Regions from separate parts of the Shewanella dokdonensis genome, predicted to be linked through region 1. Evidence: riboswitches for the same ligand, from Rfam matches in the RefSeq annotation. Region 1 holds a riboswitch; the other holds the start of a gene.
The links. Region 1 has a riboswitch for lysine ahead of lysC (lysine-sensitive aspartokinase 3). Riboswitches for the same ligand answer to the same signal wherever they lie in the genome.

Region 1 (9,916 bases):
TATGCCCCGATAGCACAATCTGCCTCAACATCTGCTACTGCCACTAGCTCGAATAAATCAGCGGCAAATTTTGCTGACATTCTGCAGGGGCAGAAGAAAATGGCCGCCGATAAAAATATGTCCGTTGATAACAGCTCACAAGCCAACTGGCGCAATGTCGATTTCACTAATCTTACTCCCAAACAGATGCGGACAATCTCTGCCGATATGCGTAAGAGTGGTGCCATTGATTTCGATGCGATGACTAGCTTGCAAATGATTGGCCCTTTGGGAAAGGTGGGACCCAATGGTGAGTTTGTCCCCTTCACCAGTGCTGAACGCGAGCAAATCGATAATACTCCTATCAATTATTCAGCGGCAGTTTCTCAGCAACGAGCTAACATTGAGCGCATGGGGCGGACGCTAGACCCCACCTCTGGGTATGCGATGTGGGCGAAACTTGAACAACTGTTGGGGCAAGCTAAATCCTGTGTGGGTGCTAAAGTATAGCGGTCTTGCTTGATATTGAGCATTAGCGCTTCAAGACTAGTAGTACTCGATACGGTGATTTCAAAGATGCAGTGTAGCGCCCATATTAGCCTTATTCCTCCCGCCGGGACGCATACAGAGATGCACATATTGCTGAGAATATACGCATAAAAAAACCGGCGCGAAAGGCCGGTTTTCTATAGCTATGATGGCATTTAGTCGTCTAAATGTCCACAGAAGCGATAACCCTCACCATGAATGGTAGCAATGATTTCCGGGGTATCCTGGTGGCTTTCAAAATGTTTACGGATGCGACGAATAGTCACATCAACTGTCCGGTCATGTTGTTTTAGTTCACGGCCAGTCATTTTTAGTAGCAGGTCGGCGCGGGTTAAAATCTTGCCGGGATTTTCCACAAAGTGCAGCATGGCGCGGAATTCACTTCGTGGCAATTTGTAGGATTCACCTTCTGGGCTTACCAGTGAGCGGCTGTTGATATCCAGACTCCAGCCATTGAATTTATAACTCTCAACCGCAGATTTTTCTTCCGGTTCAGCGCCACCAGTAGTCACACGGGTCAGCAGATTGCGGGCACGAATAGTTAGCTCGCGTGGGTTAAATGGCTTGGTGATGTAATCATCAGCACCGATTTCCAGCCCCAGGATTTTATCTACTTCGTTATCACGACCGGTCAGGAATATTAGACCGATGTTATTGATTTCTCTCAATTCTCTGGCAAGCAACAGACCATTTTTACCAGGCAGATTGATATCCATAACCACCAGATTGATCTTGTTGTCTTGGAGGGCTTTGTGCATTTCTGCGCCGTCATTGGCTTCGGTAACAACATATCCCTCAGCCTCGAAAATACTTCTCAGCGTGTTACGGGTAACGGCTTCGTCTTCTACGATAAGAATGTGTGGGTTCTGCATATCATTTACCTAATAAATCAGATGGTTCTAACCACGAGCGGAGCTCATGTCCAGTTGTTGTTCTATGAATCCTAACGGCTTCATACCTGCGTATTGGTGAAAAACCAAGTTACATCGTCGGCACTTCATGATTAGTTGAATTTGGGCATACGGTTGTTACCGATACGCGAATTGTATTAACTGAGATATCCCAAGATGAATTTAGTTCCTGATTTTCATGGATATCCAGTTTATTTGTCTCCGAGACCCAGATGATGACTCAGAGCGTTTTGGTCAGACACTGTGGCTGTCGTATCCGACAGTCAGCACAAACATGACCGAAATGTGATTAGTGGTAGCATTGTACTCTTATTGTGCATTTGTTAACAAATGAAATGTTAACAAATGACAACGCGATTCAGCGAATAGACAGCAAAAAACCATAGAGTAGTAGCAAATTTACAACGCAATGTTTCAGATACTAGGTGAGTCGCCCAGCTTTTGTTAAACTAGCGCAGATTACTTCAGAGGCTGCTGATTAATGGATGACGTATTTGCACAGCTTTGGCAACACTATCTCGATAGCTGCTTTTTATTGAGTCAGCCACTTTCTTCTTCATTACCTTTTGCGATTATTACCGCCCACAATCCTTTGGGACAGGTGCTGGAACCTTGTCAGAACCGGTTGCGTGACCGCGCCTTACAAGGCGATATTGAGCAACTGCTGGTGCCTTATCGGATTATTATTGGCACTGCTGCCGATCTCAGTCATATGGAAAAGAGTTGGGCAGTATTTGTCAGTAAAGTACAAGCCGCTGAACTGGCAAAAAAGTACCAGCAGAATGCCTTCTATTATGTCGCAGACAATGTGTTGTCACTGGTGCCTTGTTTGGCTGGCGTGCAGGAACAGCAAATCGGCGATTTCAGGCAGCGGGTGCGGATTGTCTCTGAGTTACCTGAAATCTGTGACTAAATTTCAGGTTACTGTTGATAAATTTCCAGCGGGCTAAAATGTCGTTGACTTCCAACAGCGATTGTTGTTAATGTCGGCATCCCCACTGCTATCAGTGGGAACAGAAGAGGAGCGTTAACTAGGTAGTGAACCCGAGGAGGCCATTCTCCGGTGAAGGTTCATGAGGGAGATTAGCGCCGAGGCTACAGGATTATTGGCAGATCCTTTGGCCGGTCGTTCAGGCTGAATCCTGATGACTGTCACCTTGTTTTGGTGGAGAGCTTCTGGTGAGGATCACTTTTCCCTTCTCAGGGTGCCTTTGTATCAGCGCCAGGCTCTTCGAACGAATTTTGTTCGGAGCTGATCATGAATTTAACGCAGTTTTTCTTATTACCTCTCGCATTAGCGGAGGTGCGGTAATGTCTTTAGTCGTTGCCAAATTTGGCGGTACATCCGTCGCCGATTACTTTGCCATGGGCCGCTGTGCCGATATCGTACTTGCTAACCCCGCTACTCGGTTAGTGGTGGTCAGTGCTTCCAGCGGTGTCACGAACCTGTTGGTAGAACTGGCACAACCGGGTATCACTGAGCCACAGCGCTTGGCCGTGCTCAAAAAAATTGCCGCCATCCAATATGCCATTGTTGACCAGCTACCCCGTAGCGATGATGTTGCTGCCACGATTGATACCTTATTGACTCGGGTTGATGTTTTGAGCCAGCAACTACTACAGCAGTCAGATAAAGCGCTGGTCGATGAGTTACTCTCACTAGGCGAGCGCTGTTCTTCGGTACTGTTTGCCGCAGTTTTAAGAGAAAAAGGCGCATTGGCCAGTGCTTTTGATGTGCGCCAGGTACTGCGTACCGACAGTCATTTTGGTAAGGCGGAACCACAGATTGCAGACATTCGTCATCTAACCCAAACACAGCTGTTGCCTCAGCTAACACAGCAATTACTGGTCACTCAGGGCTTTATTGGCGCTGATGAGCAGGGACAGACAACGACGCTTGGCCGTGGCGGCAGTGACTATTCGGCAGCACTGCTGGCGGAAGCCTTGGATGCTGATGCTGTTGAAATCTGGACGGATGTTGCCGGGATCTATACCACGGACCCCCGTTTAGCAGCTAACGCCAGACCCATTGCTGAAATCAGTTTCCATGAAGCGGCAGAAATGGCCACGTTCGGGGCTAAAGTGTTACATCCCGCCACTATTCTGCCGGCGGTAAGGCAGCAGATCCAAGTCTTTGTTGGCTCCAGCAAGGAACCAGAAAAAGGCGGAACCTGGATCCGGCATCAGGTCGAAAACCCGCCGGTCTACCGGGCGGTTGCCTTAAGACGGGATCAAACCCTGCTGAATCTGCACAGTTTACAGATGCTGCACGCGCAAGGTTTCTTGGCCGAAACCTTTGCGACTTTGGCGCGCCACAAAATTTCCGTGGATCTGATTACAACGTCAGAGGTGAACGTGTCGCTGACACTGGACAAAACCGGTTCAGAGTCCAGCGGTCAGGGCTTGTTGACGGAAGCCTTATTGCAGGAATTATCGCAGCACTGTCGGGTGCGGGTTGAAGATAAGTTGGCGCTGGTAGCCATTATCGGTAACCGGATTGCGTCAACTCCTGGTATTTGTCAGCAGGTGTTCGGGGTGCTTGCGCCGCACAACGTCAGGTTGATATGTCAGGGGCTAGCCCTCATAACTTGTGTGTGCTGGTACACGAAGCAGAAGCCGCTGATGTGGTGGCAGCATTACATCGGGCCCTTTTTGAAAATACCGCTGAGGCTGCCTGATGCAGCCGCAACTGCTGGCCGTCGGCGAACTTGCTGCGGGACAGACACTGACGGTGCCAGTGTATCAATTTATCGGGAGCGATCCTGCGGCACCTTCAGTGTATATCCAAGCGAATGTGCATGGTGCTGAGGTTCAGGGCAATGCCGTAATACTGCAATTGCTGCGGTATTTGCGGCAGCATCCGCCTAAAGGTGATGTGACCTTAGTACCATTGGCAAACCCACTGGGGATCAATCAAAAAAGCGGCGAGTTTACCTTGGGGCGCTTTGACCCTGTGACTGGCGAAAATTGGAATCGGCAGTATCTGGATAATCAGTTGCCATTGCCGCAGTGGTTGTCGGAGCGCCAACACTATCCCGACGCTGAATTGATTGCCACCTATCGGCAGGCGCTAAAGGCCAATCTACAAACGCGATTACAGAGTCCGTGGGGCGTTACTACTGGGCAGCGGCTAGCGTATACGTTGCAGTTACTGGCAACAGAGGCAGATATTGTGCTGGATTTGCATACCGGCCCTAAGTCCTGTCGCCACCTGTATTGTCCTGAATATCAAAGGCACGCAATAGCGGAATTTTCGATTCCCTTTACGCTGCTTATCCCCAATCTGTTTGGCGGTGCCATGGATGAAGCTATTTTCTGTCCTTGGTGGCGACTAAGCGATTATTTGGCATCACAAGGGCGGCAACTAGAGGTGCCGGTGGCCGCGTTTACGCTAGAGCTGGGGGATCAAGAACTGCTTGATATGACGCAGGCGCAACAGGATGCTCAAGGTATTTTGGCCTTTCTCTCCCAACGTGGGATAGTGGCTGAATCGCTAGCTCCGGCAGTTATGCCACGATATGCCACTAAGCTGAGCAACTATCGTAAGTTCCATGCTCCGCAAGCTGGACTGGTGCAGTATCTGGTCGCGCCAGGCAGTCAGGTAAAGCAGGGAGAACCGCTGGTACGCTTGCTGCGTTTAGATTTATCAGAAGATGCACAAGAGCAACTATTGACCGCCCCCGAGAGCGGAATTGCTATTTTGCACTTTGCTTCGGCGGCGGTGCAGCAAGGCACTGAACTCTATAAGATCATGACCCGAGCAACCAAAATATAATGAGGAGTAACAATAGGTTGCGTGGCAACCTATTGTTGGCTAAGCCAGTGTTAAGGCTTGACCGCGCGCACAATAGGATTTTGCAGGCTGATCAAGGTTTCGGTGGATTGAATTTCGTCAATAGACTGGATGCGATTGATCAACACATGCTGCAGCGCTTCAATCGACTGACACATCACTTTGACAAAAATACTGAAATTGCCAGTGGTGTAATAGGCTTCTACCACTTCTTCAAGGGCATTTAATTTTGATATGGCGGCGGGGTAGTCACCGGCACTCTTAAGATTGATGCCGATAAAACAACACACATCATAACCGAGTGCTTTGGGATTCACGGTAATCTGTGCCCCGGTGATAATGCCTGCCTGTTTCATTTTTTCCACCCGCACATGGATGGTTCCAGCACTGACATTAAAACGTTTGGCTAATTCGGCGAACGGTGTCCGAGCATCCTGCATCAGCGCTTCAAGGATCTGGTTGTCCAGTTGGTCTCTTTGAAATGATGTATCCACAATCACTTGCCTTTTGTTTTTTTTATCAGGCACAAATTTACGTTTTTTATTGTCATTTTACCAGCTAACAGTGCAATTTTATGGCAGATGTCATGTAAAGAAATAATGCTACGATTATTGTGCAGATGTGGCTTCCATAAAGGGAACTCGAGTTGTAAACGTCATGGGTTCGCCAGAATAGGGATGCTTGATGCTGAGTTCTGCCGCATGCAGTAACAGTCTGGGGGCGAGCGCTTTGGCGGGCGGGTCGGCGTAAAAACCATCACCAAGGATAGGATGACCCAGCGCCATCATATGTACCCGCAGTTGGTGTGAACGGCCAGTGACCGGCATCAGCTTGACCAAGGTTGATTGTTGGCCATAAGAGATTGCTTGATAATGCGTGACAGAGGGTTTGCCTACTTCAAAATCCACTTTTTGCCGGGGGCGATTGGGCCAGTCACAGATGAGCGGCAAATCAACCGTACCTTCACCTTCAAGGTGACCAAACACCCGTGCAAAGTAGACTTTATGGGTTTCACGTTCTTGAAACTGGCGCTTTAATTCGCGTTCGGCATTGCGTCTTAACGCTAACAGCAAAATCCCTGAAGTTGCCATATCCAAACGGTGCACTACCTGCGCCAGTGGTTGCAGTTGTAGCACTCGGCTGAAAGCACTGTCATGATGTTTGGCTTCACGTCCTGGCACGGATAACAACCCAGAAGGCTTGTTGAGTACCAAAATATCCTTGTCCTGATACAGAATATCGAGCCAAGGTAGGCGTGGTGGTTGGTAGCTAAAGTCACTCATCTGACGGGTCTCGCGCAAAACGGACAGCAAATGTACCCGTCAGGCGTAGTTGATGCAAGTGGCATCAATCACGGCTTAATCTCTCCAAGATTCAGGCAAAACTGTTACCGGCAAGATGCATGATGCAAAAGGTCCATACAACAAACGCCAATGTGCCATGGACAAAACCGTAGAATGCCTGATCCAGCCGTTTGAGTCCGCCAGCATCCCAGATAAGGTAAAGGTGCAGTCCCAGGATCAATGGAAATAATAGCAGCAGTATTGCGAGTGCAAACTGATTAGCATCACCAAAAATGGCATGTCCAACGAGCGACCAAAACACCATAAATGCGGTAATTATCGGCGGAAGCGCTAGCCGATACTGCTCTGGATAAGGAAAAACATGCGGATATCCTTTACATCTTCAGTCATCGAACTTAGCTGCATTGCGGGCAATCAGCTGCGCTTTTTCCTGTGACTGAGTGTTGTTATGTATTAGCTTTCCCTCAAAGTAATGCAATGTCTCTAGTTTGGCAAATGTGCGCAGTAACTCGGTATCTTGCAACAGGAAGTCTGGGTTAGTTGGTTTACCCAATGCCGCTTGCCGTTGATGAAAGGTCTCATAAAAGAGTAATCCTCCATTGGCTAGTCGCTGGTTAATCCAAGGCATCAACGGGCGATGTAGATAATTAAACACCAGCACAACATCAAATTGTCCTAACGCTGGCAGCGAGCCGGATTCCAGATCTACCTGCAAACAGTGGCAGTGAGGAAACGCTTCGAGTAATGAACTAAACGCTTCTGGATTTCTGTCAACAAAAGTGACATCTGCGCCTCTCTTTGCAAACCATAGCCCGTTGCGGCCAGAGCCACAGGCAAGGTCTAAAATCTTTAATGAGTTTAATGGAGGATAATTATCCCATGGGAATGTGGTAATTAAATCAGCAGTATTCATCCTTTTATTTCTTCCTTACTGTGTATTTGACGACGATGAATAATTGAGTAATGTCTTAATGATGATGGACCATGAGTAACGAACACTGACAATAAAATAATAATTGTGACTAACGCTGGTTTATATTCAGGAATTATTGTGAAACACATCAATATTCCTAATTTAACTAATGTGAGTACGCCTTTCATCTGAATAAGCCAGCGCCAGTCTCTTACGATTTCCCATAACATCAGCAGACAACCCGTGACCATGGCCATGATCCAATAGTTAAGCCATTGTTTATCAGCAACTTGTAGCAGGATTCCACCACCTGCACCCACCACGCCTAGTATGTGTAATCCTCTCAGTGTGGTTTTGGTGAAACGTTTTAACTGGAAGAAACGCTCTGCATGTGGGTCGTATGTACTCATTTTATATCCTAGGCTTTAATGGATATTACTAATTTAATTATATCGTAATTACATGAATTGTTTAAGTTTAAATTAATTAATGTGTTAAATATGTAATTTTTTTGAAGATTTAAAATGAATTGAATCTTAAATTTTAATTGGTACGTCACGAATATTACTTACGAAAGTATTTCACAGATCTTTTTGTGATGAAGTTAAATAACCAATTTATGCCTAAATGCTATCGTTTTTTCGGGAGATATGCCAAATGGTGATATATCGTTCAACTAATAACAAATCCTGTTTGGTGTGACTATTATTATTGCGTTAGAGATTATTTGGAGGAACATTTTATGTTCTCGGCAACTCTGAAACGAACCAGCTTAGCGGTGGCGCTATCTGGTTTTCTCGTCGGCTCGGCATATGCAGCTCCGGAAGTATTAGCAGATTTCCATCAACAGATGGGCGACTGCACAACTTGTCACGTTTCCAAGAAAGGCCCGACTGATGACAACCTAACGCATGAGAATCAACAGTGCGTTAGCTGTCATGGCTCACTAGCTGATTTGGCGGCACAGGATGCTGAAAAGAAACTAAAGGTTTCTCCCCATAAATCTCACCTGATTGGTGATATTGCCTGTACCAGCTGCCATAAAGGCCATGAAAAGTCTGTTGCCTATTGTGATGCCTGCCACAGCTTTGGTTTTGATATGCCTTTTGGTGGCAAATGGCAACGTAAGTTTGTTCCTATCGATGTGAATAAAGACGCTCAGGAAAAAGCCATTGCGGCGGCACCACGTGACACTACAGATGTCGTGATTGTCGGTTCCGGTGGTGCTGGCCTAGCGGCGGCGGTATCTGCGCATGAAAATGGTGCCAAGGTTATTCTGCTGGAAAAAGAACCCTTAGCAGGCGGTAATACTAAGCTGGCGGCGGGTGGTATGAATGCTGCTGAAACTAAGTTCCAGGCCAAGTTGGGCATTAAAGACAAAGTTTCCATCATGATTGATGACACCATGAAGGGCGGTCACAACATTAATGATCCAGCGTTGGTGAAAGTGTTGGCAGAAGACTCTTCAGATTCTATCGATTGGTTGACCGCTTTAGGGGCCGATATGAGTGATGTCGGCCGTATGGGTGGCGCCAGTGTTAACCGTTCACATCGACCAACCGGTGGTGCCGGAGTCGGGGCCCACGTTGCGCAAGTGTTGTATAACGCTGCGGTAAAAAGTGGTACCGACATGCGTTTTAATAGCCGAGTAGTGCGAGTGCTGGAAGACGCAGCGGGCAATGTGACTGGCGTATTGGTTGAAGGCAAGTACACAGGTTACTACGTGATCAAGGCCAAAGCGGTGATTATGGCCACTGGTGGATTTGCCAAGAATAACAAACGTGTTGCTAAGTACGATCCGGCACTGAAAGGCTTTGCTGCAACTAACCATCCTGGTGCCACTGGTGATGGTTTGGATGTCGCCATGGCAGCAGGTGCCGATACCCGTGATTTGAAATATATCCAGGCTCATCCTACTTGGTCGCCTGTGGGCGGAGTTATGGTAACAGAAGCTGTGCGTGGTAATGGGGCTATTTTGGTCAATCGTGAAGGCGACCGCTTTGTCAACGAAATCACTACCCGCGATAAAGCGTCTGCGGCTATTTTGCAACAAACCGGTACCAGTGCCTTCTTGGTATTTGATGACTCAGTACGTAAGAGTCTGAAAAAATCGAGAACTATATTCACTTGGGGATCGTGAACGAAGGTAAAACCCTTGCCGATCTGGCAGCGCAACTTAACATGCCCGCCGCGGAACTGGAAAAACCATCGCGTCCTATAATGGCTTTGTTAAGGCGGGTAAGGATAGCCAATTTGCCCGTCCTAATCTGCCGCGTGAACTGGCCACTGCACCTTACTATGCCATAGAGGTTAAGCCAGCTGTGCATCACAGCATGGGCGGGGTGAAAATTGACACTCAGGCTGAAGTGTTGAATAAACAGGGTAAGACCATTAAAGGTCTGTTTGCCGCAGGCGAAGCTACCGGTGGTGTGCATGGCGCTAACCGTCTGGGCGGTAATGCCATCTC
Region 2 (9,916 bases), 2.0 Mb from region 1:
GCAGTTGTTGGCAGCTGACAAGCAACAGACGGCCTATCAACATTTTGCGCAAAACGGCTATGGCTGGCTGATCTATCAACTGGCGTTGGCACTGCTGGCAATTAATCAGGAACTGGACAAACTGGAACAGGCTTACGATCGGCAACAGTTGCTGAACAAGGCGATGGTCGAATAGTGAATAGCACCAGACAAGCTGCGCAAATTGCGACTTGTCTGGCGTTGGATCTCAGTCCCAGATCAGTTCGCGAAAGTGCTTTCGGCACACAGATTCGTAGCTTTCATTGCCGCCAATAGCCACCTGCGCCCCTTCTCGTACCGGCTTACCTTCACTGTCACGGCGGATCACCATATTGGCTTTACGGCCACAAAAACAGATGGTTTTCAGCTCAACCAGTTTATCCGCCCAGGCCAACAGATACTGGCTACCACTGAATAACTCGCCTTGAAAGTCGGTACGCAGCCCATAACACAACACCGGGATATCCAGCTTATCCACTACGTAGGCGAGCTGCTTAACCTGCTCTTTACTCAAAAATTGCGATTCATCCACCAATACACAATGTAAAAACTGCTGTTGGTGGGCATGACTAATAATCTGCACCAGATCATCATCACTATGAAATATCAGCGCTTCGCTTTCTAAACCGATGCGGGAAGCCACTTTACCGACACCAAAACGATTATCGATTGCTGGTGTCATCACCAGCGTATTCATGCCGCGTTCCCGGTAGTTATAGGAGGATTGTAGTAACGAGGTAGATTTCCCGGCATTCATCGCCGAATAATAAAAGTAAAGCTGAGCCAAAACTGGCGCTCCCGCAGTTGTGAATAGCCGCTATCTTAGCGCGTTTACTGACAAAAATCAGTGGGCGTAAAGCGCATACTGAAATACGCTCACTAAGCTAATGCAATCAATTTGTTACAATTTTACACAGCTTTCACCTGTTAGCATGAAGCGGTTTCAGTTTGGCTTAAGTCGTCGTTGTTAGCGTGCTGCGTCACCTGCACTCAACAACGGAAACCAAGATGCGCAAGACGCTTATAGCAATCGCCTTAGGGCAAGCCCTGTTACTAACGGGATGTAGCGGAGCCGATACACTGCCAGCAGCAACCGTTGCGGCAGCCACTGAGCAGCAAAATCCGCTGTTAAACGCCAGCCAACTGCAATATCAAGCACCGGATTTCAAGCAGATCCGCACCGAACATTTCCAACCCGCATTAGAAGCGGGCATTTTGGCCCACGATCAAGAAGTTCAAGCTATTGCCACCCAATCGGCAGCCCCCACATTTGAAAACACCATTATCGCGCTGGAACAATCTGGGGCGCTACTCAACCGTGCATCGGCGGTGTTTTACAACTTAAGCAGTTCCAACAGCAATCCAGAGATCCGCCGTATTCAAAGCGAAATGGCACCGAAAATGGCAGCGCATACAGACAATATCAATCTGAATCCGCAGTTGTTTGCACGTATCGACACTTTATATCAGCAGCGCCAACAGTTAGGGCTGAATGCCGAACAGATGCGGCTGATTGAAGTCTATCACCAAGGTTTTGTACTTGCTGGTGCCCAACTTGATGAAGCCCAAAAAGCCCAAATCCGCGCCCTTAACGAAGAACAATCAAAGCTGACCAACGAATTTCAGCAACGCCTGCTGAAACTCACCAAAGCCAGCGCGGTGATTGTTGCTGATGTGGCACAACTCGAAGGTCTGTCAGATTCTGCCATTCGCAGTGCCGCCCAAGCGGCCAAAGACGCCGGACATGATGGCAAATACCTGCTGAGCATCACCAACACCACTCGGCAACCAATACTGGCGCAACTGCACCACCGTGAATTACGCCAGCAGATCTGGCAAGCATCAGCTAACCGTGGTTTAAGTGGCGAAGACGAAACAGTATCACTGGTGGCACGCTTAGCGCAGTTAAGAGCCGAAAAAGCCAAACTGCTCGGTTTTGATAACTGGGCCAGCTACCGTTTAGCGCCGCAGATGGCGAAAACCCCACAAGCGGTGTTTGATATGTTCGGCTCCATGGTGCCTGCCGTAGTGGCCAATACCCAAAAAGAAGCCGAAGCCATCCAGGCGATGATTAGCAAAACCGGCGGCGATTTTACACTACAACCTTGGGATTGGGCTTACTACGCCGAAAAGGTACGTCAGCAACAATATGATCTGGATGAAAACAGCCTCAAGCCCTATTTTGAGTTCAACCGAGTGTTGCAAGATGGCGTGTTCTACACCTTGAATCAGCTCTATGGTGTTACCTTTAAGCCGCGGCCAGATCTGCCGGTCTATCATCCAGATGTTAAAGCCTGGGAAGTGTTTGACGCCGATGGTAGTAGTCTGGCGATCTTCTACGGCGATTATTTTGCCCGCGAAGGTAAACGAGGTGGAGCCTGGATGAGTTCCTTCGTACGCCAAAGCGGCCTGCTGGAACAAAAACCCGTGGTGGTCAATGTGATGAATATCCAGAAGGCTCCAGATGGCGAACCCACCTTCGTCAGCTATGACCAAGTCACCACTATGTTCCATGAACTGGGACATGGCACACACGGCATGTTTTCCAAGGTCAAGTATCCAAGTCTCTCAGGAACCTCGGTATCACGGGATTTTGTTGAGTTTCCATCGACCTTTGAAGAAGACTGGGCCGGACATCCCAAAGTATTAGCCAATTACGCCAAGCATTATCAAACGGGCGAACCACTGCCGGCAGATATGTTGGATAAACTGTTGCGCTCCCGTAGCTTCAACATGGGCTTTGATACGCTGGAATATATGTCAGCGGCATTATTGGATTTGGAATGGCATAGCCTGAGCGCTGACGCCCCCTGCAAAACGTTGAGCAGTTTGAGGCTCAGGCATTGGCCAAGCATGGCGTGAACCTGGCGGCGGTGCCCCCACGTTATCGTTCCAGCTATTTTGCCCACGCATTTCCAGGTGGTTATAGCGCTAGCTATTATGCCTACATGTGGAGTGAAATTCTGGCAGCGGACGCTTTTGCCTATGTACAAACACAAGGCGGACTTAACCGCGAGATTGGCATGAAATTCCGTAAAGCAATCCGCGAAGTTGGCAATAGTGTGCCCCCGATGGAAGCCTATGAGAACTTCCGTGGCCAGCAGCCAACAACCGATGGTCTGCTAAAACGCCGCGGCTTGATGTAACCAATCAGCGCTGGCGCATAACAAACGCGACATCCGCCGAAATGCCGTTCACTTAAAGTGAGCGGCATTTTCTTTTAGTGTATTTCTGCGGTCTTGGTTTTTGAATAATATTGAGGGCTTGGGAGCGGTCATAAAAAATCCGCTATCACATAAATTAATAGCGGATTTGGCGTTTTTTAAAGAAACAGTCAACTGTGCTTAACTGCTCGGCATGACAGCCGCAGCCGCACTTTTTACTGCCTCAAACTAACTGTCTGCGCGCCTTCTTAACCAAAACAGCCCGACCACAAACAACAGCAAACAACACAGCAGCCCCAAGGTGACCGACTCGGTATATCCCATCACCAGATAACCACCAAGTGAAATAAAGGCAACTAGCAACGCATAGGGCAACTGCGTGGTCACATGGTCGATATGATGGCAACTGGCTCCGGTAGACGACAAGATGGTCGTGTCTGAAATCGGCGAGCAATGGTCGCCAAAAACCGAACCGGATAATACCGCCGCCATCATCGGCAACATCATGCCTTGATGGCTTCCCATCGCCATATCGGCAGCAATGGGCAGCATAATGCCAAAGGTTCCCCAACTAGTACCGGTGGAAAACGCCGTCAGACCAGCCAAGATAAATAACACCGCTGGCAACAACGCAAACGGGATATTACCGCTTGCCAGACTCGCCATAAATTTACCCGTCTCCAGTTGCCCAATGATCCCTGAAATTGTCCAGGCAAACATCAAGATATAAATGGCTGGCAACATGGATTTAGCACCGACAAACAGCCCAATTGCGATATCCTTCAGCGGCAACTTCTGCCGCAACGCTAGCAGTAACGTGGTGCCCAATCCCAACAGCGCCCCAAAGAACAACGATGCACTGACATCGGTTTTTTCAAAAGCCCCAATGATCGAAAATGCTTTACCTTCACTGAGCAAAACATCAGTACCACTGCGTACCATAAAATATAAAGTGGCAATAACCAGCACTGAAATAGGGATAAACAAACCACCCACTTTGCCACTGTCTGCTTCTTCCAGCTCAGCGGTGGCACCTGGTGGCACGCCCTTACTGTCATCATACAGTTGCCCTTTGCGAGCATTGAGTTCGTGGCGGCGCATGGGGCCGACATCCAATTCAAACAGCGCCACAAACAGCAACAACAATAACGCAAATAAAGGATAAAAATTCATCGGGATCATCTCGACAAACGCGGTGAGATGTCCGGTCGAAGCCATGCCATGCGTTGCCAGAATGCCGCCAATCAAGGCGATAATATAAGCGCCCCAACTCGATACAGGCGAAATCACACACACTGGCGCTGCCGTAGAATCCAGCAGATAAGCAAGCTTGGCTCGCGAGATGTAATAACGATCAGTCAAAGGTTTGCAGATACTGCCCACCACCAAACTATTAAAATAGTCATCAATAAACACCACACAGCCAAGAAACATGGTCAGAAGCTTGGCATCCCTGCGTTTACGGATATGTTGTTTGGCCCAGTTAGCAAAGGCGCGAGCAGAACCACTGACCGTTATCAGGGCGGTAATCATGCCCAGCAACAGCAGAAATCCTAAGATATATAAGTTCCAACTATTTGGCGCGCCATCGCTCCAGAATAGACCTGAGACCTTGTCAGCAAGATAGACAGCGGAATCATTAATAGACCACTGATTCAGCAATAAAGTACCGATAAGAATACCAATACCGAGCGATAGCAGCACTTTACGGGTGAGGATCGCCAACAGAATAGCCACCACAGGCGGCAATAACGAAAGTGCCGAATCGGCATAACTGAGTATTGTCATTGTTTTAATATGTTCTTATGTGACCGGCGGGAGGCACAAAAAGGCACACAATAGGCAGTATCGCCCAGTGTGCCTGGCCGATCATCACAGACCGACTTCTTTTCAGTAGCGCTCCACGGCAGTTAATTCGGCTATTTATGTTTAGCCCACCATGGCAGTGCTGTCCCTATTCGGGCACAGCCCCAACAACGGAATTGATGGTTCCAGTTGTTTCGGCATCGGATCCTTTCACGACACATCAAACGGTATCACCCTGCTTGCCGCTACTCATATCAGATGCGCCTCTACTTCTCAGAACGCCGTTTGGCGCGAGGCAGAAAACAAAAAAGGCAGCAATGGTGCTGCCCATAGCTGCCTATCCTGACGCAGAAGCTAAATTAAATCAACTCTACCAGTTTGGGTAATGCCTCAAACAGATCGGCTTCCAAGCCATAATCTGCCACTTGAAAAATCGGTGCCTGAGGATCTTTGTTAATCGCCACAATCACTTTTGCGTCTTTCATTCCTGCTAGATGCTGAATAGCCCCGGAAATTCCCACAGCAATGTAGAGTTCGGGGGCAACAATTTTGCCAGTCTGTCCGACCTGTAGATCATTGCTGATGTAACCGGCATCAACAGCCGCACGGGAAGCACCAACAGCGCCACCGAGTTTGTCTGCCAACGTTTCTAGCATGACAAAATTCTCAGCGCTGCCTAGAGCCCGGCCACCAGCCACAACAACGCGGGCATTAACCAACTCGGGGCGTGCAGATGCCACCGCCGTATGTGACAACTCATGGCATACTGATGGTATCACGGCATCAACAGCCACTATTGCCGCATCGCCAGTGGTCGGTACGGCAGCAAAAGCACTGGCGCGTATCGTGGCGACTTTCACCGCGTCCAGACTCTTGACCGTTTCTAAGGCATTACCCGCATAAATCGGGTGAACAAAAGTCTCCGCATCCAGAATGTTGACCACTTCCGATACCATAGCCACATCCAATAAAGCGGCCACGCGTGGGAGTAAATCTTTCCCTGTCGAGGTCGCCGCCGCCAGAATATGGCTGTGACCAGATGCCTGCGCGACCACCAGCTTGGCAAGATTATCAGCAAGTTGGGCTTTATAGGCGGGGTTATCCGCCAGCAGGACACGGCTGACCCCTTGTAGTTTTGCCACTGCATCGGCCACGGTCGCGCAACCACTACCAGCAACCAGCACATCTATATCACCCGCCAGACTCGCCGCCGCGGCGATGACTTTCGCGGTTTCAGATTTAACACTGACATTGTCATGTTCGGCAATTACTAATACTGTCATGTCAGATCACCTTTGCTTCGTTCTTCAATTTATCAACCAGCGCTTCAACCGAATCTAGCATCACGCCTGCCTGACGTTGCGCTGGCGGCGTAACAGCCACTACCTGCTGATGCGATTTCAAGGTCACGCCAAGTTCAGTGAGCGTCAGCGTATCCAGCGGTTTACGTTTTGCCTTCATGATGTTCGGCAGCGATGCATAACGCGGCTCATTGAGCCGCAAATCGGCGGTTACCACCGCAGGTAAAGGTAATTGCAGTTGCTGTACGCCACCATCCACTTCGCGCTTAACGGTCAATTGTCCATCGGCAATGTGGATGGCAGATGCAAACGTGGCTTGTGGTAGGTCGGCTAATGCCGCCAACATCTGCCCGGTTTGGTTGTTATCACCATCAATCGACTGCTTACCCATCAGGATCAGGTCCGCTTGTTCACGTGCCTGCAAGGCCAGCAATATTTTGGCAACAGATAAAGGGACTAGAGGCTCATCTGTTTCCACCAGAATGGCGCGATCAGCCCCCAGAGCCATGGCGGTCCGCAGTTGTTCCTGCGCGACTTTTGGCCCGATACTCACCACCACGACTTCATCCGCTGTGCCAGCTTCTTTCAGTCGGACAGCTTCCTCCACGGCAATTTCACAGAAGGGATTCAGGGCCATTTTCAGATTTGCGGTGTCAACTGCTGTATGTTCCGCATTCACGCGAATTTTAACATTGGCATCCACCACCCTTTTTACGGGTACCATGACTTTCATAGGACTTCCTTTGCTGCACTCGTAACAGATTTCTGATAGGAACAGAGCCACCTTAAAAGATGGCTCCTAGCTGCAGCCAACTCTAAGCTACGTTTACGTTCACGTCAATCAATTTAAACAAGTGTTTAGACAATAATCTATGCTTTATTGCCTTAATTATTTCGAGTAAATGACCTAAATATTGATTTAGCTATATTGGAAATTAAAAAAAATGGCGAATGAACTGAAATTCATTTGATCCATTTTAATAATGTTTCTATTATTCGTCGTGATGTCATATTAATCCCAAGTTCTATATAGAGTGGAATCAAAATAATTATGAGCGAATTTCTTGAAATATTGACTCACGCCCGCCGCTTTAAAGCTGCTGTCAAAGATCTGAGCGTAGAAGAACTACGTGATCTGGCAAATAAGCTGGAAAAGATTGTGACTGAACGTGAAGAAGAAGCCGCCGAAGAAGCCAAAGCACAAGCTGATCGTCTGGCAAAAATTGAAGAGATCCGGCAACAAATGGAATCCGTAGGGCTTTCTGTTGAAGATCTGGGTGTTGTTGCCGCGGCAAAACCGGTTAAAAAACGCGCGCCACGTCCTCCTAAATATAAGATTGAAATCGATGGCGAAACCGTTACCTGGACAGGTCAGGGACGTATGCCTACTGTTTTCAAAAATGAAGTGGACAATGGCCGCTCCATGGATGATTTCCTGATTGACTAAACGGTCAATTGATTTTAAAAGCCCCAAGTAACGGGGCTTTTTTATTGTCATCATTGATATTTAAGAAACAATACGTTTTAAAAAGCCTTACAATTCACTATTGGTGTTTACACATTATCTGCGATAACGTGAGTTCTGCCCTTCAAGACCAGGAAAGGTTTGAATATTCATGAATCGTAAGACTTTCACCGCAGGTCTCTGCGCCCTGCTCAGCCTGACAACCGCGGCCGGAGAAAGCCAGTTAGCAGATAACACACCGACACTCACAGCATTGACTCATGCAACCCTGATAGTGTCGCCAGGGAATCAATTATCGAATGCGACCTTGTTGTTAGAAAATAACAGGATCAAAGCAATTCTTCCGGACAATAATATTCCACATAATGCCTATGAGATAAATCTTTCTGGCTTGCGAATTTATCCAGGTTTTATCGATCCCTATGCGGAATATGGCATAGAATCTTCCAAGAATTTACCTAAGTCCCAGTCACCGATATATAACATTAAACGTATCGGTGGTAACGCAGCAAATGGTGCGATTCATGCAGAAAAAGAATGGTTCGCCCAAGTTTATCCTGATGTAAAAGCGGCAGATAAATGGATAACAAATGGATTTACAAGTGTCCAAAGTGCGCATCTGGATGGAATATTTCAAGGCACTGCGGTGACATTATCTCTCGCAGATAAAAAAGCACACGAGATAATTTATAAATCCCGTAGTAAACAGTTTATGGCATTTGATAAGGGCAGTTCACCTCAGGACTATCCCACCTCATTAATGGGCAGTATTGCACTTATCCGCCAGACCTTCAGCGATGCCCGCTGGTATAATGACAGTGTCGCCAAAGCCAAAGATTATCCCGAAGAGGTTAAAACGCCAGATTTTAATATTGCCTTAGAGCGTTTAAGTAATATAAAAGAACAAGGCGTTATATTTAATAGCGGCAATCTTAATAATGAATTACGTGCAGCCAAGTTATTGAAACAACAGGGGCTGAAAGTACAGTTGTTGGGAAGTGGCGAAGAATATGCCCGCCTCAACGAACTGGCGGCCTACCATCCACAGTTAGTTTTGCCGTTGAATTTTCCCTCTGCGCCAGATGTCAGTAGTGAAACAGCCGCCGCCAATGTGTCGCTATCGGAACTGCGACATTGGGAACGCGCCCCAGCGAATCCGGCTAGCCTTGCATCGGCAGATATTCCATTTGCCCTGACTCAGCATGGTATTGACACCAAAGCGTTCTGGCCACGGTTAAAGATGGCTGTTGCTGCCGGATTGACAGAAAAACAAGCCCTGACCGCACTGACCACCCAAGCAGCAGAATTGGCCGGGGTTGCAGACGTTACCGGCAAACTGGCTCCCGGTTATATGGCAGATTTAGTCATTACGCAGGGGAGTCCCTTTACCGATGGCAAGATTGTCAGCGTCTGGCTGCAAGGCAAAGAGCACCCGCTGCTGCCAGATAGTCACCGTTGGCAAGGTGATTACAAGTTGAGTTTTGCCCAACAGGAGTTGGATCTGTCACTGCAAATGGCAAACACCGCGGCAGGCAAGTCCAAAGGTCATTTTAGTAGCGGCGATAAAGAGCTTACCGTTAGCGACATTGCCGCCGATAGCCAACGGCTGAATTTCACGGCCGATCTCAGCAGTATGGGGTTAGCAGGCGTCAGCCGTTTCAGCTTGTGGCGTGATAACGATAGCCTGCGCGGCCGTCTGTTATTGGCCGATGGCAAAGTTGAGCCAATTAATGGAGTGATATTGGCGGCGGCCGCGACCACTGCCACACAGAAACCGCCTACTGAGGTCAAATACCTAGGGCAGCAAGTCACCCCAGTACAAGCATTTGGCGTGACAGCACTCCCCACAGAGGAAAAACTGCATTTCAAAAATGCCACCGTCTGGACTTCCGCTGCTGCGGGGGTTTTGCAACACACAGATGTCTTGATTGCCAACGGTAAAATTGCACGTATCGGCCAGCAGTTAACGACGCCATCGGGTTACCAGATAATTGATGCCAGCGACAAGTATCTGACAGCCGGGATTATTGACGAGCACTCGCATATCGCCATCAATGGTGGCGTTAATGAAGCATCAGAAGCCGTTACCGCAGAAGTCCGTATTGGCGATGTTATCGATCCCGATGCCATTGCAATATACCGTTCCTTAGCCGGAGGTGTTA

Region 2: another riboswitch for lysine. It lies ahead of KHX94_RS03640 (Na+/H+ antiporter NhaC family protein); the one in region 1 lies ahead of lysC (lysine-sensitive aspartokinase 3).

The regions. Positions count from the first base shown of each region.
Region 1 covers NZ_CP074572.1:2,765,370-2,775,285, forward strand. Annotated here, with positions in the region: gene KHX94_RS13295 (hypothetical protein) at 1-489, shown strand, start outside; gene arcA (two-component system response regulator ArcA) at 684-1,400, opposite strand; gene KHX94_RS13305 (DUF3293 domain-containing protein) at 1,921-2,352, shown strand; lysine riboswitch at 2,449-2,623, shown strand; partial or broken gene lysC (lysine-sensitive aspartokinase 3) at 2,751-4,117, shown strand; gene KHX94_RS13315 (succinylglutamate desuccinylase/aspartoacylase family protein) at 4,117-5,214, shown strand; gene asnC (transcriptional regulator AsnC) at 5,265-5,726, opposite strand; gene rluA (bifunctional tRNA pseudouridine(32) synthase/23S rRNA pseudouridine(746) synthase RluA) at 5,841-6,515, opposite strand; gene KHX94_RS13330 (hypothetical protein) at 6,607-6,840, opposite strand; gene KHX94_RS13335 (class I SAM-dependent methyltransferase) at 6,919-7,449, opposite strand; gene KHX94_RS13340 (hypothetical protein) at 7,446-7,859, opposite strand; partial or broken gene KHX94_RS13345 (flavocytochrome c) at 8,192-9,916, shown strand, end outside.
Region 2 covers NZ_CP074572.1:754,353-764,268, forward strand. Annotated here, with positions in the region: gene KHX94_RS03625 (FUSC family protein) at 1-175, shown strand, start outside; gene KHX94_RS03630 (thymidine kinase) at 227-805, opposite strand; partial or broken gene KHX94_RS03635 (M3 family metallopeptidase) at 1,027-3,164, shown strand; gene KHX94_RS03640 (Na+/H+ antiporter NhaC family protein) at 3,411-4,970, opposite strand; lysine riboswitch at 5,069-5,265, opposite strand; gene KHX94_RS03645 (electron transfer flavoprotein subunit alpha/FixB family protein) at 5,348-6,271, opposite strand; gene KHX94_RS03650 (electron transfer flavoprotein subunit beta/FixA family protein) at 6,273-7,022, opposite strand; gene KHX94_RS03655 (H-NS histone family protein) at 7,341-7,736, shown strand; partial or broken gene KHX94_RS03660 (amidohydrolase family protein) at 7,906-9,916, shown strand, end outside.